Regions from separate parts of the Saccharothrix coeruleofusca genome, predicted to be linked through region 3. Evidence: riboswitches for the same ligand, from Rfam matches in the RefSeq annotation. Region 3 holds a riboswitch; each other region holds the start of a gene.
The links. A riboswitch is a leader RNA that binds a small molecule or an ion and turns the genes downstream of it on or off. The one in region 3 is predicted to bind cobalamin.
Positions count from the first base shown of each region.

Region 1: it holds a riboswitch for cobalamin, as region 3 does, so the genes downstream of both, JOF41_RS15755 (CbtB domain-containing protein) here and cobN (cobaltochelatase subunit CobN) in region 3, are expected to answer to the same signal.
Region 2: it holds a riboswitch for cobalamin, as region 3 does, so the genes downstream of both, JOF41_RS23100 (putative cobaltochelatase) here and cobN (cobaltochelatase subunit CobN) in region 3, are expected to answer to the same signal.

Region 1 is NZ_JAGINV010000001.1:3,496,170-3,499,435, forward strand. Features, by position in the region: gene JOF41_RS15745 (GNAT family N-acetyltransferase) at 9-1,154, shown strand; gene JOF41_RS15750 ((2Fe-2S)-binding protein) at 1,188-1,874, shown strand; cobalamin riboswitch at 1,914-2,089, shown strand; gene JOF41_RS15755 (CbtB domain-containing protein) at 2,120-2,305, shown strand; gene JOF41_RS15760 (CbtA family protein) at 2,381-3,109, shown strand; gene JOF41_RS15765 (Uma2 family endonuclease) at 3,118-3,266, opposite strand, start outside.
Region 2 is NZ_JAGINV010000001.1:5,158,744-5,162,009, forward strand. Features, by position in the region: gene cobO (cob(I)yrinic acid a,c-diamide adenosyltransferase) at 1-115, opposite strand, end outside; gene JOF41_RS23100 (putative cobaltochelatase) at 128-2,113, opposite strand; cobalamin riboswitch at 2,152-2,273, opposite strand; gene JOF41_RS23105 (PIN-like domain-containing protein) at 2,514-2,936, opposite strand; gene JOF41_RS23110 (DUF433 domain-containing protein) at 2,933-3,266, opposite strand, start outside.
Region 3 is NZ_JAGINV010000001.1:1,511,469-1,514,734, reverse strand. Features, by position in the region: gene cobN (cobaltochelatase subunit CobN) at 1-1,939, opposite strand, end outside; cobalamin riboswitch at 1,975-2,109, opposite strand; gene JOF41_RS07185 (ferredoxin-like domain-containing protein) at 2,489-3,266, shown strand, end outside.

The DNA.
Region 1 (3,266 bases), 2.0 Mb from region 3:
CTGCCCGGATGCTGCTGCGCACCGCGCAACCGCGCGACCTCGACCAGATCGGCGCGCTGCTGGCCGAGCGGGGCGAACCCGAGGACGCCGAGGACCACCGCCTGGTGGTGCTGGACCCCGATGCCGGGTTCGAGTCGTGCGGGGTGGTGGTGGACGGCGACCGCGTGGTCTCCACCGCGACGCTGCTGGACGAGACGCTGGTGCTGGACGGCCTGGAAATCCCGGCCGGACAGGTCGAACTGGTGGCCACCCACCGCGAGCACGAGGGACGCGGCCTGGTCCGCGGGCTCATGGCGTGGGCGCACGAGCGGTCCGCCGCGCGCGGGCACCTGGTCCAGGTGATGCTCGGCATCCCCTACTTCTACCGGCGGTTCGGCTACACCTACGCCATCCCGATCCCGGCCACCCGGCCGGTCGCCACCCGGCCGGAGTCCTCCGGGCACCTGCTGCGCGAGGCCACCGCCGCCGACATCCCGACCCTGGCCGCCCTCCAGGACGCCGAGCAGGCCCGCGCGGACCTGCGGATGCCGCACTCGCCCGCGCGGTGGCGGTGGCTGGTCGCGCACCAGGCCAGCACGCAGTGGCTGGTCGAGCGCGACGGCGTGCCGGTGGCCGCGGGCCGGACCGCCGAGGCGCACCTGACCGAGGTCGCCGCCGTGGACGCCGAAGCGGCCCGCGCCCTGCTGGCGCTGACCGGTGCGGCCGAGGTCACCGAGCGCCCCGGCACGGTCGCGGGCGAGGCGCTGGCGCCGTTCCTCGGCCCCGCGCCGGAGGAGGCCGCCAGCTACTACGTCCGGGTCGCCGACCCGGTGGCGCTGCTGGAGCACCTGCGCCCCGTGCTGTCGGCCCGCTTGGCGGGCGCGGGCCTCACCGACGGGGAGGCGGTCGTGTCGTTCTTCTCCTCCCACGTCCGCCTGCCGTTCGCGGCGGGCGAGGTGGGCCCGGTGCGGGCGGGCGGCACCATGCAGGGGCCGGCCGCGGTGGGCGGCGCGGGCGTGGCCCCGGACCTGGTCGCGTCGCTGCTGTTCGGCCCGCACGGCATCCAGGGCCTGGCCGCCCGCCACCCCGACGTCTACCCCGGCCCGAACGCCACCCTGATGCGCGCGCTGTTCCCACCGGTGCGCGCGGACCTGCTGACCTTCTACGTGCCGTAGGACCCGCCCGAGGACGCACGGCAGACTGACCGCGTGTCCCAGTTCGCCCGAGTCCTCACCACGCTGCGCGAGATCCGCGGCATCAGCCCGTTCTTCGCCCTGGACGTCGGCCGCCCCGACCCGAGCTGGCTGTCCGGCGACGCCCTGCTCGACGGCGACGCCCTGCCCGCCACCCTCGACGCGATCGCCCGGCGCTACCGGACCGGCGAACCGCGCGTGGCGGCGTCGCTGTTCTTCCTCGGCTACACCGCCCGGCTGCTGTGCCCGGTGGTCGCCGCGCACGTCACCGGGCGGGCAGCACCGGACATCCGGCCCGCCAACCTCTGGTGGCACCACAGCGCCGACGGCCTGCGGGTCAGGATCGCCGACCCGGTGGAGGGCGGAGGCATCGCCGACGCCCTGGAACCGGTGGTGGACGCGATCCGCCGGGTCACCCCGGTGGCGCGCGGCCTGCTGTGGGGCAACGCGGCCTCGTCCATCGCGGGCGCCCTGCGCACGCTGAGCCGCAGCGGTGCCGCCGAGGCGGAGCAGTGCGTGGCCATCGGGCGGCGAATGCTCGCGCAGCCGCCGTTCACCGGCTCGGGCGACTTCATCCCGTTCCCCGGCGAGGTCGCGTTCCGCAGGCGCAGCTGCTGCCTGTACTACCGGCTCGACGGCGGCGGCACGTGCGGTGACTGCCCACTGCCCTCCGGGGGTGATCGCGCGCGGCTACAGAGGTGACATCGCCGGTCACCCGTTGTGCGCACGCGGCCCGGCCCCTTATCGTGCGCAGGCCGCGGTGGACGGGAAGCCGGTGGGAATCCGGCGCGGTCCTCGCCACTGTGACCGGGGAGCCAACCCGCCGAGCACGTCACTGGCCGCACCGCGCGGCTGGGAAGACGCGGGAGAAGCACTGATCCGGGAGCCAGGAGACCGGCTGCGGCGCCGTTGTTGCAGACCTTCCACGAGGCATGGAGGAATCGGTCATGACGAGCCCCTCGCACCCGCTCTCCCCGGCGCTGCCCCGGTGGGCCTACGCCGTCGCCCTGCTCGCCCTGGCGGTGACCTGGGTCGTGCTCCAGGAGAACGGCCTCGCCCTCGGCCACGCCGCCGAAGTCGTCCACGAGTTCTTCCACGACGGCCGCCACGCGCTCGGCGTCCCCTGCCACTGACGTGGCCTGGTCGGTGTGGCTGCCGTGGTGGCTGCTCGGGTGGTTCGGCGTGGAGCTACAGGACGGGCGGGCGAGGTGAACTCGTTCAGGGGTGTGCTGCTGCGGGGGCTGGCGGCGGGCGGGGTCGCGGGGGTGCTCGCGGGCCTGGTCGGGCTGGTCGTGGTGGAGGCGCCGATCCGCGCGGCGCTGGCGGTCGAACAGGCGCGTGGCGAGGTCGGGGACGGCCACGAGCACGGTGAACTGGTCAGCCGCGGCACGCAGGTGGTCGGTGGTGTGCTCGCCGCTGTTGTCGTCGGGGTCGCGCTCGGCGCGCTGTTCGCCACCGCCCACGCGGGCGCGCGGCGGTGGTTGCCGCGGCGGTCGCCGTTCGCGCGCAGCGTCGCGCTGTCGGCGGCGCTGTTCGGCGCGGCGGCGCTGATGCCCGCGGTGAAGTACCCGGCCAACCCGCCGGGGGTGGGCGACGGGTCCACCGTGGAGTACCGGACGGTGCTCTACCTGGGGCTGATCGCGGCGGGCCTGCTGGTCGTGCACGGCGCCGGGGTGCTGGCGGCGCGGCTGGCGCACCTGGCCGAGCCGGTGCGGTTCACCGCGGTGGCGCTGGCGGTGGTCGCCGCGGCGGTGGTGCTGCTGGTGGTGTTCCCGGCCGGTCCGGACCAGATCCCGGCGGACGTGCCCGCCGGGCTGCTGTGGGAGTTCCGGCTGGCCTCGCTGGCCGAGACCGCCACCCTGTGGCTGGGGCTGGGCCTGGCCTTCGGCCTGCTCGTCGACCCGGCCACCCGCCGGACCCGCCTGACTTCGGCCTGAGCGCAGCCCTACAGGTCCAGCAGTTCGGTCGGGTCGAGCGAGATTTCGAAGGGGTCATCGACTTCGAACCGCTCACCCGACCGGGCGTCGGCGACCACCTGGTAGACGCCGTCGCGGAGCGCGGACAGCCTCAGCGAGGCGAACCGCCGCCGTAGAT
Region 2 (3,266 bases), 3.6 Mb from region 3:
CGGCGGTGGACTTGCCCTTCATCTCGCCGGTGTGCACCACGACCAGCGGCCGGTTGCGGCGCTGCCGGGTGGTGAGCCCGTCGACGGGCACCGAGGACGGCTGTCCCTGAGGCATGGCGTTCCCCTCTCAGGCGGCGCGCGCGGCGCGCACGACGCCGGCGACCTGGTCCGCGGACAACTCCTCCAGGCGCAGGCAGACCCCGCCCAGCGCGGCGGCCACGCGGGCCGCCATGCCCAGCCGCACCGGGCCGCGCTCGCAGTCCACCACCACCGCCGCCACGCCGTCGGCGGCCAGCAGGCCCGCCGCGCGCAGGGCGTCGGCCGCCGGGTCGCCGCCCGCGCCGGTGGCGGTCGCGCGGCCGTCGGTCAGCAGCACCAGCAGCGGCCTGCGCCGGGGGTCGCGGACCCGTTCGGACTCCAGCACCCGGCGGGCCCGCAGCAGGCCGTCGGCCAGCGGGGTGCGGCCCCCGGTGCGCAGGGCGCGCAGCCGGGCCGCCGCCGCGTCGACCGAGCCGGTGGGCGGCAGCGCGACCTCGGCCGCCGCACCCCGGAAGGTGATCACGCCGACCTTGTCCCGCCGCTGGTAGGCGTCGCGCAGCAGGGACACCACCGCGCCGCTGACCGCCGACATGCGCTGCCGCGCGGCCATCGAGCCGGAGGCGTCGACCACGAACAGCACGAGGTTGCCCTCCTTGCCCTCGCGCACCGACCGCCGCAGGTCCTCGCCGCGCAGCACCAGTCCGGGGCCGCTGCGGCCGCGCGCGGCCTGGTGCGGCGCGGCCGCGCCGAGCGTGCCGACCAGGTGCAGGCCGCCGCCGTCCGAGGCGGACGGGCGGACCACGCGGCCGGTGCGGGCCCTGGCGCGGGAGCGCTTGCCCGGCGCGCCCTCGCCGACGCCGGGCACCTGGAGCAGCCGGGCGCGGAACGCGGGGGCCGGGGCGTGCGTGCGCTCCCCCGAGCCGGAACCCCCGCCGTCGGGCCGTTCAGGGCTCGGACCGTCCGAAGTGGACTCCTGGGCGGATTCCCCGGTGGACTCGCCGCCGCCTCCGGGTCCGTCACCGCCGCCGTCGGGGTCGTCCTCCGGGTCGGGGTCCGGCTCCTCGGCGTGCTCCGCGCCCTGGCGCAGCGCGTCGGCGAGCTGCTCCTCCTCCAGGCCCGGTTCGTCGAACGGGTCGCGGCGCTTGCGGTGCGGCAGCGCCAGCCGCACCGCCGCCTCCACGTCCTCCTCGGCGACCTCGGCCGCCCCGCGCCACGCCGCGTGCGCCGCGGCGGTGCGCGCGACCACCAGGTCCGCGCGCATCCCGTCGACCTCGAACGCCGCGCAGACCGCCGCGATCCGGCGCACCTCGGCGTCGGGCAGCCGCACGCCCGGCAGCGCCGCCCGCGCCGCCGCGATCCGGCCCGCCAGCTCGGCGTCCCGCTCGGCCCAGCGGGCCGCGAAGCCCTCCGGGTCGGCCTCGTAGGCCAGCCTGCGCCGGATCACCTCGGTGCGGGTGGCCACGTCGCGGGCGGCGCGCACCGACACGGTGAGGCCGAAGCGGTCCAGCAGCTGGGGGCGCAGCTCGCCCTCCTCCGGGTTCATCGTGCCCACCAGCAGGAACGACGCCGGGTGGGACACCGACACGCCCTCCCGCTCGACGTGCGCGCGGCCCATCGCGGCGGCGTCGAGCAGCAGGTCCACCAGGTGGTCGTGCAGCAGGTTGACCTCGTCGACGTAGAGCACCCCGCGGTGCGCGGCGGCCAGCAGTCCGGGCTGGTAGGCGCGCACCCCCTCGGTCAGCGCGCGCTCCAGGTCCAGCGAGCCGACCAGGCGGTCCTCGGTCGCGCCGACCGGCAGCTCGACCAGCCGGGCGGGCCGCCGCTCGACGCCGCCGCCGTGCGGGCCGTCGGGGCAGTCCGCGGGCGCGGCCGGGTCGCAGCCGAAGCGGCAGCCCGCCGCCACCTCCAGCTCGGGCAGCAGCGCGGCCAGCGCGCGCACCACGGTCGACTTGGCGGTTCCCTTCTCCCCTCGGACCAGCACTCCCCCGATACCGGGGTGCACGGCGTTGAGCAACAGGGCCAAGCGGAGGTCGTCGTGGCCGACGACAGCGGAAAAGGGGAAACGCGCGCCCATGCGGCGGTGTCCTTCCTCGGGTGTCCACGCCCGTGTCCGGTTCGGTGACTCGGGGGCCGAGTTCCTGACTCCCGGCGTCACCCGGTCACAGTGGCGGGACCGTGCCGGACTCTCACCGGCTTCCTCGCGCACCCCTCACAGCCCAGGCATCGTCGCACCTCGCCCGGCTGCGACCAAGTCCCCGCCCTGCGAACCACCGGGAACGTGACGGCGCTCTCGTCTGCAAGTACCACCCGCCCCCGTCCCACGGGCCGCTAACCACTACCCGCGTCCGCGTCCACCGACGCGGGTAGTGGCCATGCGCTCGCTACGGCCGCGCTGGTGGTACTTGCAGGTGCGGAGCGCAGGCGGCGAGGCCGTCACGCTGCCGGACACCGACTGCGGCAGGTGACGACTCCCGTCATCCGAGCAGCGGACCGGACGTCATGCGCTGACTGGCCTCGTGGGGAATCCCGTTGACCCTGAACCAGGACGGCGTGCTCACTTGGCCGAGGCGGTCGAGGATGTGGGGCATGGCCGCCGTCAGACCGGCCACCCAAGCGGCCATGAGCTTGAGCCCACCCACCGAGGGTTGGCGCACTCCGATCCAGTGCACTCCGCAGTCGTGGAGGGCTCGCCGCTCGGCGTCGTTCGCACGAACCTGCCTGGCGTCCTTGGTGATGATCGCGGTGAAACCGCCCGCGCTCAGCACTTGGAACAACGGGATGTCCTGAACCCCGGTCAATCCCTCACTGTGGCAGGAATGAAATCCGTGCTCGCGGAAGAGCACCCCGAGGGGACCGACAAGACTGTGGGGAAGGTTTTCATCGATGAAGAACTTCACGCCGCGCCGCTCCTGGCCGCGGCTACCGAATCGGCGAAGCTCACGGCGTCGGGAACAGCTTCCACGGGTACGGACGGGTAGTAGTGGTGCACGTCCTCCGCGGTGAGCGAGCCGTCCTCCACCAAGGCGGCCACGGTGTCGAACCCGATGCGCGTGCCCTCGATCGCGGGCCAGCCACCGAGCAGGTTCGCGTCGACGCGAAGATGTCCGCGCGGCCGCGTGAAGTCGACGACTTCCCGGCCGTTGCGCGTGGTGAACGGCTGAAACACCTCGGCCAGGGTGAACATGTGCGTCTGCCCCGGCTTGCGCACCAAATCCGTCCACCGCTCG
Region 3 (3,266 bases):
ACAGCCAGCCGTCCACGTGCAGGATCAGCTCGTCGAACTCCGCGTCGTGCGGCCGGTCGGAGATGCCCAGGTCGTGGTCCAGCTTGGCGGCCTGGATCAGGGTCCAGATCTGCGCGCGGATGGCGGGCAGCTTCGCCGGGTCCATCGCGGCGATGGTGCCGTGCTCGTCGAGCAGCTGCTCCAGCCGCGCGATGTCGCCGTAGCTGTCCGCCCGCGCCATCGGCGGCACCAGGTGGTCCACCAGCGTGGCGTGCGCGCGGCGCTTGGCCTGGGTGCCCTCACCGGGGTCGTTGACCAGGAACGGGTAGACCAGCGGCAGGTCGCCCAGCGCGGCGTCCGGACCGCAGCCCGCCGACATGCCCACCGTCTTGCCAGGCAACCACTCCAGGTTGCCGTGCTTGCCCACGTGCACCACCGCGTCCGCGCCGAACTCGGCCTCCAGCCAGCGGTACGCGGCCAGGTAGTGGTGGCTGGGCGGCAGGTCCGGGTCGTGGTAGATGGCGATGGGGTTCTCGCCGAACCCGCGCGGCGGCTGCACCATCACCACCACGTTGCCCGACCGCAGCGCGGCCAGCACGATCTCGCCGTCGCGGTCGCGGGAGCGGTCCACGAACAGCCCGCCCGGCGGCGGTCCCCAGTGCCGCTCCATCTCCTCGCGGAGGTCCTCGGGCAGCGTGGCGTACCACTCGCGGTAGCGCGCGGCGGGCAGCCGCACCGGGTTGCCCTGCAGCTGCTCCTCGGTCAGCCAGTCCGGGTCCTGGCCCCCGGCGGCGATCAGCGCGTGGATGAGCGCGTCGCCGTCGAGGTCGTCCACACCGGGCAGCTGGTCACCGATGTCGTAGCCGCGCTCCCGCAGCGCGGCCAGCAGCCGCACCGCGCTGGCCGGGGTGTCCAGGCCCACCGCGTTGCCGATCCGGGAGTGCTTGGTCGGGTAGGCCGAGAGCATCAGCACGACCTTGCGCTCGGCGGGCGGGACGTGCCGCAACCTGCCGTGCCGCACCGCGATCCCGGCCACCCGCGCGGCCCGCTCCGGATCGGCCACGTAGACGGTCAGGCCGTCCTCGTCGACCTCCTTGAAGGAGAACGGCACGGTGATGATGCGGCCGTCGAACTCGGGGATGGCCACCTGGGTGGCGGTGTCCAGCGGGGACAGACCGTCGTCGTTGCCGTCCCACGCGGCGCGGCTGCTGGTCAGGCACAGCCCCTGCAGGATCGGCACGTCCAGCTCGGCGAGCGCGCCCACGTCCCAGGCGTCCTCGTCACCGCCCGCCGAGGCGGCAGCGGGCTTGGTGCCGCCCGCGGCGAGCACGGTGACCACCAGCGCGTCGGCCTCCCCCAGCCGCGCCAGCAGCTCCGGCTCGGCCGAGCGCAGCGACGCGCAGTAGACCGGCAGCGGCCTGCCGCCCTTGGCCTCGATCGCGTCGCACAGCGCGTGCACGAAGGCGGTGTTCCCGGCCACGTGGTGCGCGCGGTAGTACAGCACCGCGATCGTGGGGCCGTCGGTGGCGGGCTCGGGGCGTTCCAGGACGCCCCAGGTGGGGGCGGGAGTGGGCGGGGCGAAGCCGAAGCCGGTCAGCAGGACCGTGTCGGACAGGAAGCGGTGCAGCTCGGCGAGGTTGTCCGCGCCGCCGTGCGCGAGGTAGGCGTGCGCCTCCGCGCACACGCCGCCGGGCACCGTGGACAGCTCCATCAGCGGGGCGTCGGGGTTCTGCTCGCCACCGAGCACCACCACCGGGCGCGGGCCCGCCAGCAGCCAGTCCAGCCCCTCCTCCCACATCCGGCGCCCGCCCAGGATGCGCACCACCACCAGGTCGACCCCCTCCACCAGGGCCGGGAGGTCGTCCACGGCGAGACGGGCGGGGTTGCCCAGCCGGTAGTCGGCGCCGCTGGCGCGGGCGGAGAGCAGGTCGGTGTCGGAGGTCGACAGCAGCAGGATCACGTGCGGGCTCCATCCCTCGGGGGTCCTCGCCCCAGGTCGTAGGGGACGGCGGAGCGGAGTTCCTGACTTCCGGGGGCTGCCCGGTCACAGTGGCGGGACCGCGCCGGATTCGCACCGGCTTCCTCCTGCTGCTTCGCCGTTCGAAGAGCACCCTAACCGGCCCGACGCGGTCCGGTCGCCCCCTCACCCATCCCACGGGCACTCCGTCCAGATCCTGAACCGAGCGTTCCGGCCCCGCGAGTCGAACGCTCAGGTACCGCGAGTCGAACGCTCAGGACCCCTGAGTTCGTCGTTGGGGTGGGTCAAGGACGGTCGGCAAGTACTACCCGACGGGGCCGGGAAGGCCGGTAACTACTACCCGAGGTGTGGGGGAAGCGCCGCGCAGAGCGCGAAAGTGCGGGTCGGAGGGCGCGAATGTTGAATTCGGGGTGCCTGAGCGTTCGACTCGCGGGGGCGACACGCCCGACACGCCCATAGGCGGGTGGCACTGGGGGTGGGCGGGTTGTCCGGATGCGGGGGGCGATGTGATCGCGAGTTAGAGTCCAGACCATGTCCGCTGATCGAGTGCGCCCCGACGCCTGCCCTGGCGCGATTGACGTGCACCTCGCGGCGGATGGCGGGCTGGCCCGGATCAGGGTGCCGGGCGGGACCCTCGACGCGCGCCGGTTCGACGCCGTGCGACTGGCCGCGCTGGAACTGGGGGACGGCTGGATCGAGCTGACCTCCCGGGCAAACTTGCAGGTCAGAGGCTTGCCGCCGGGAGCGGAGCACGAGTTGGGCGCACGGCTGGCCGAGGTCGGCCTGCTGCCGTCGCGAACCCACGAGCGGATGCGCAACATCGTCGCCGCGCCGCTGGAGGACAACCAGGCGCTGGTCGACGAGATCGACCGGGCGCTGTGCGCGGTGCCCGGACTGGCCCAGTTGCCCGGCCGGTTCCTGGTCACGGTGGGCGAGGCGGTCGCGGGCCTGGGGGGCGATGTCGGCCTGGTGGGTGACGCCCTGCTGCTGGCGGGCCGCGACTGCGGACTGCGCGTGACCGATCCCGTGGCGGCGGTCGTCGCGGCGGCGGAGCGGTTCCAGGAGATCCGCGGCACGGCCTGGCGCTTGTCCGAAGTGGACGGTGGTGTGGCCGACATCACGGACGCCATCGGTGGTCCGCGCGGCGAACCGGTCGACACCGCTGTGATCCCGGTCGCACCGGGACCGGTGGGCGACCGGGTGGTGGCGGGGGTGCCGCTGGGACGGTTGAACGCCCGCCTGCTGGCGGGCACTCCGGTGCGGGTCACGCCGTGGCGCAGCCTGGTGCTGCCCGCAGGGGCGGACACGA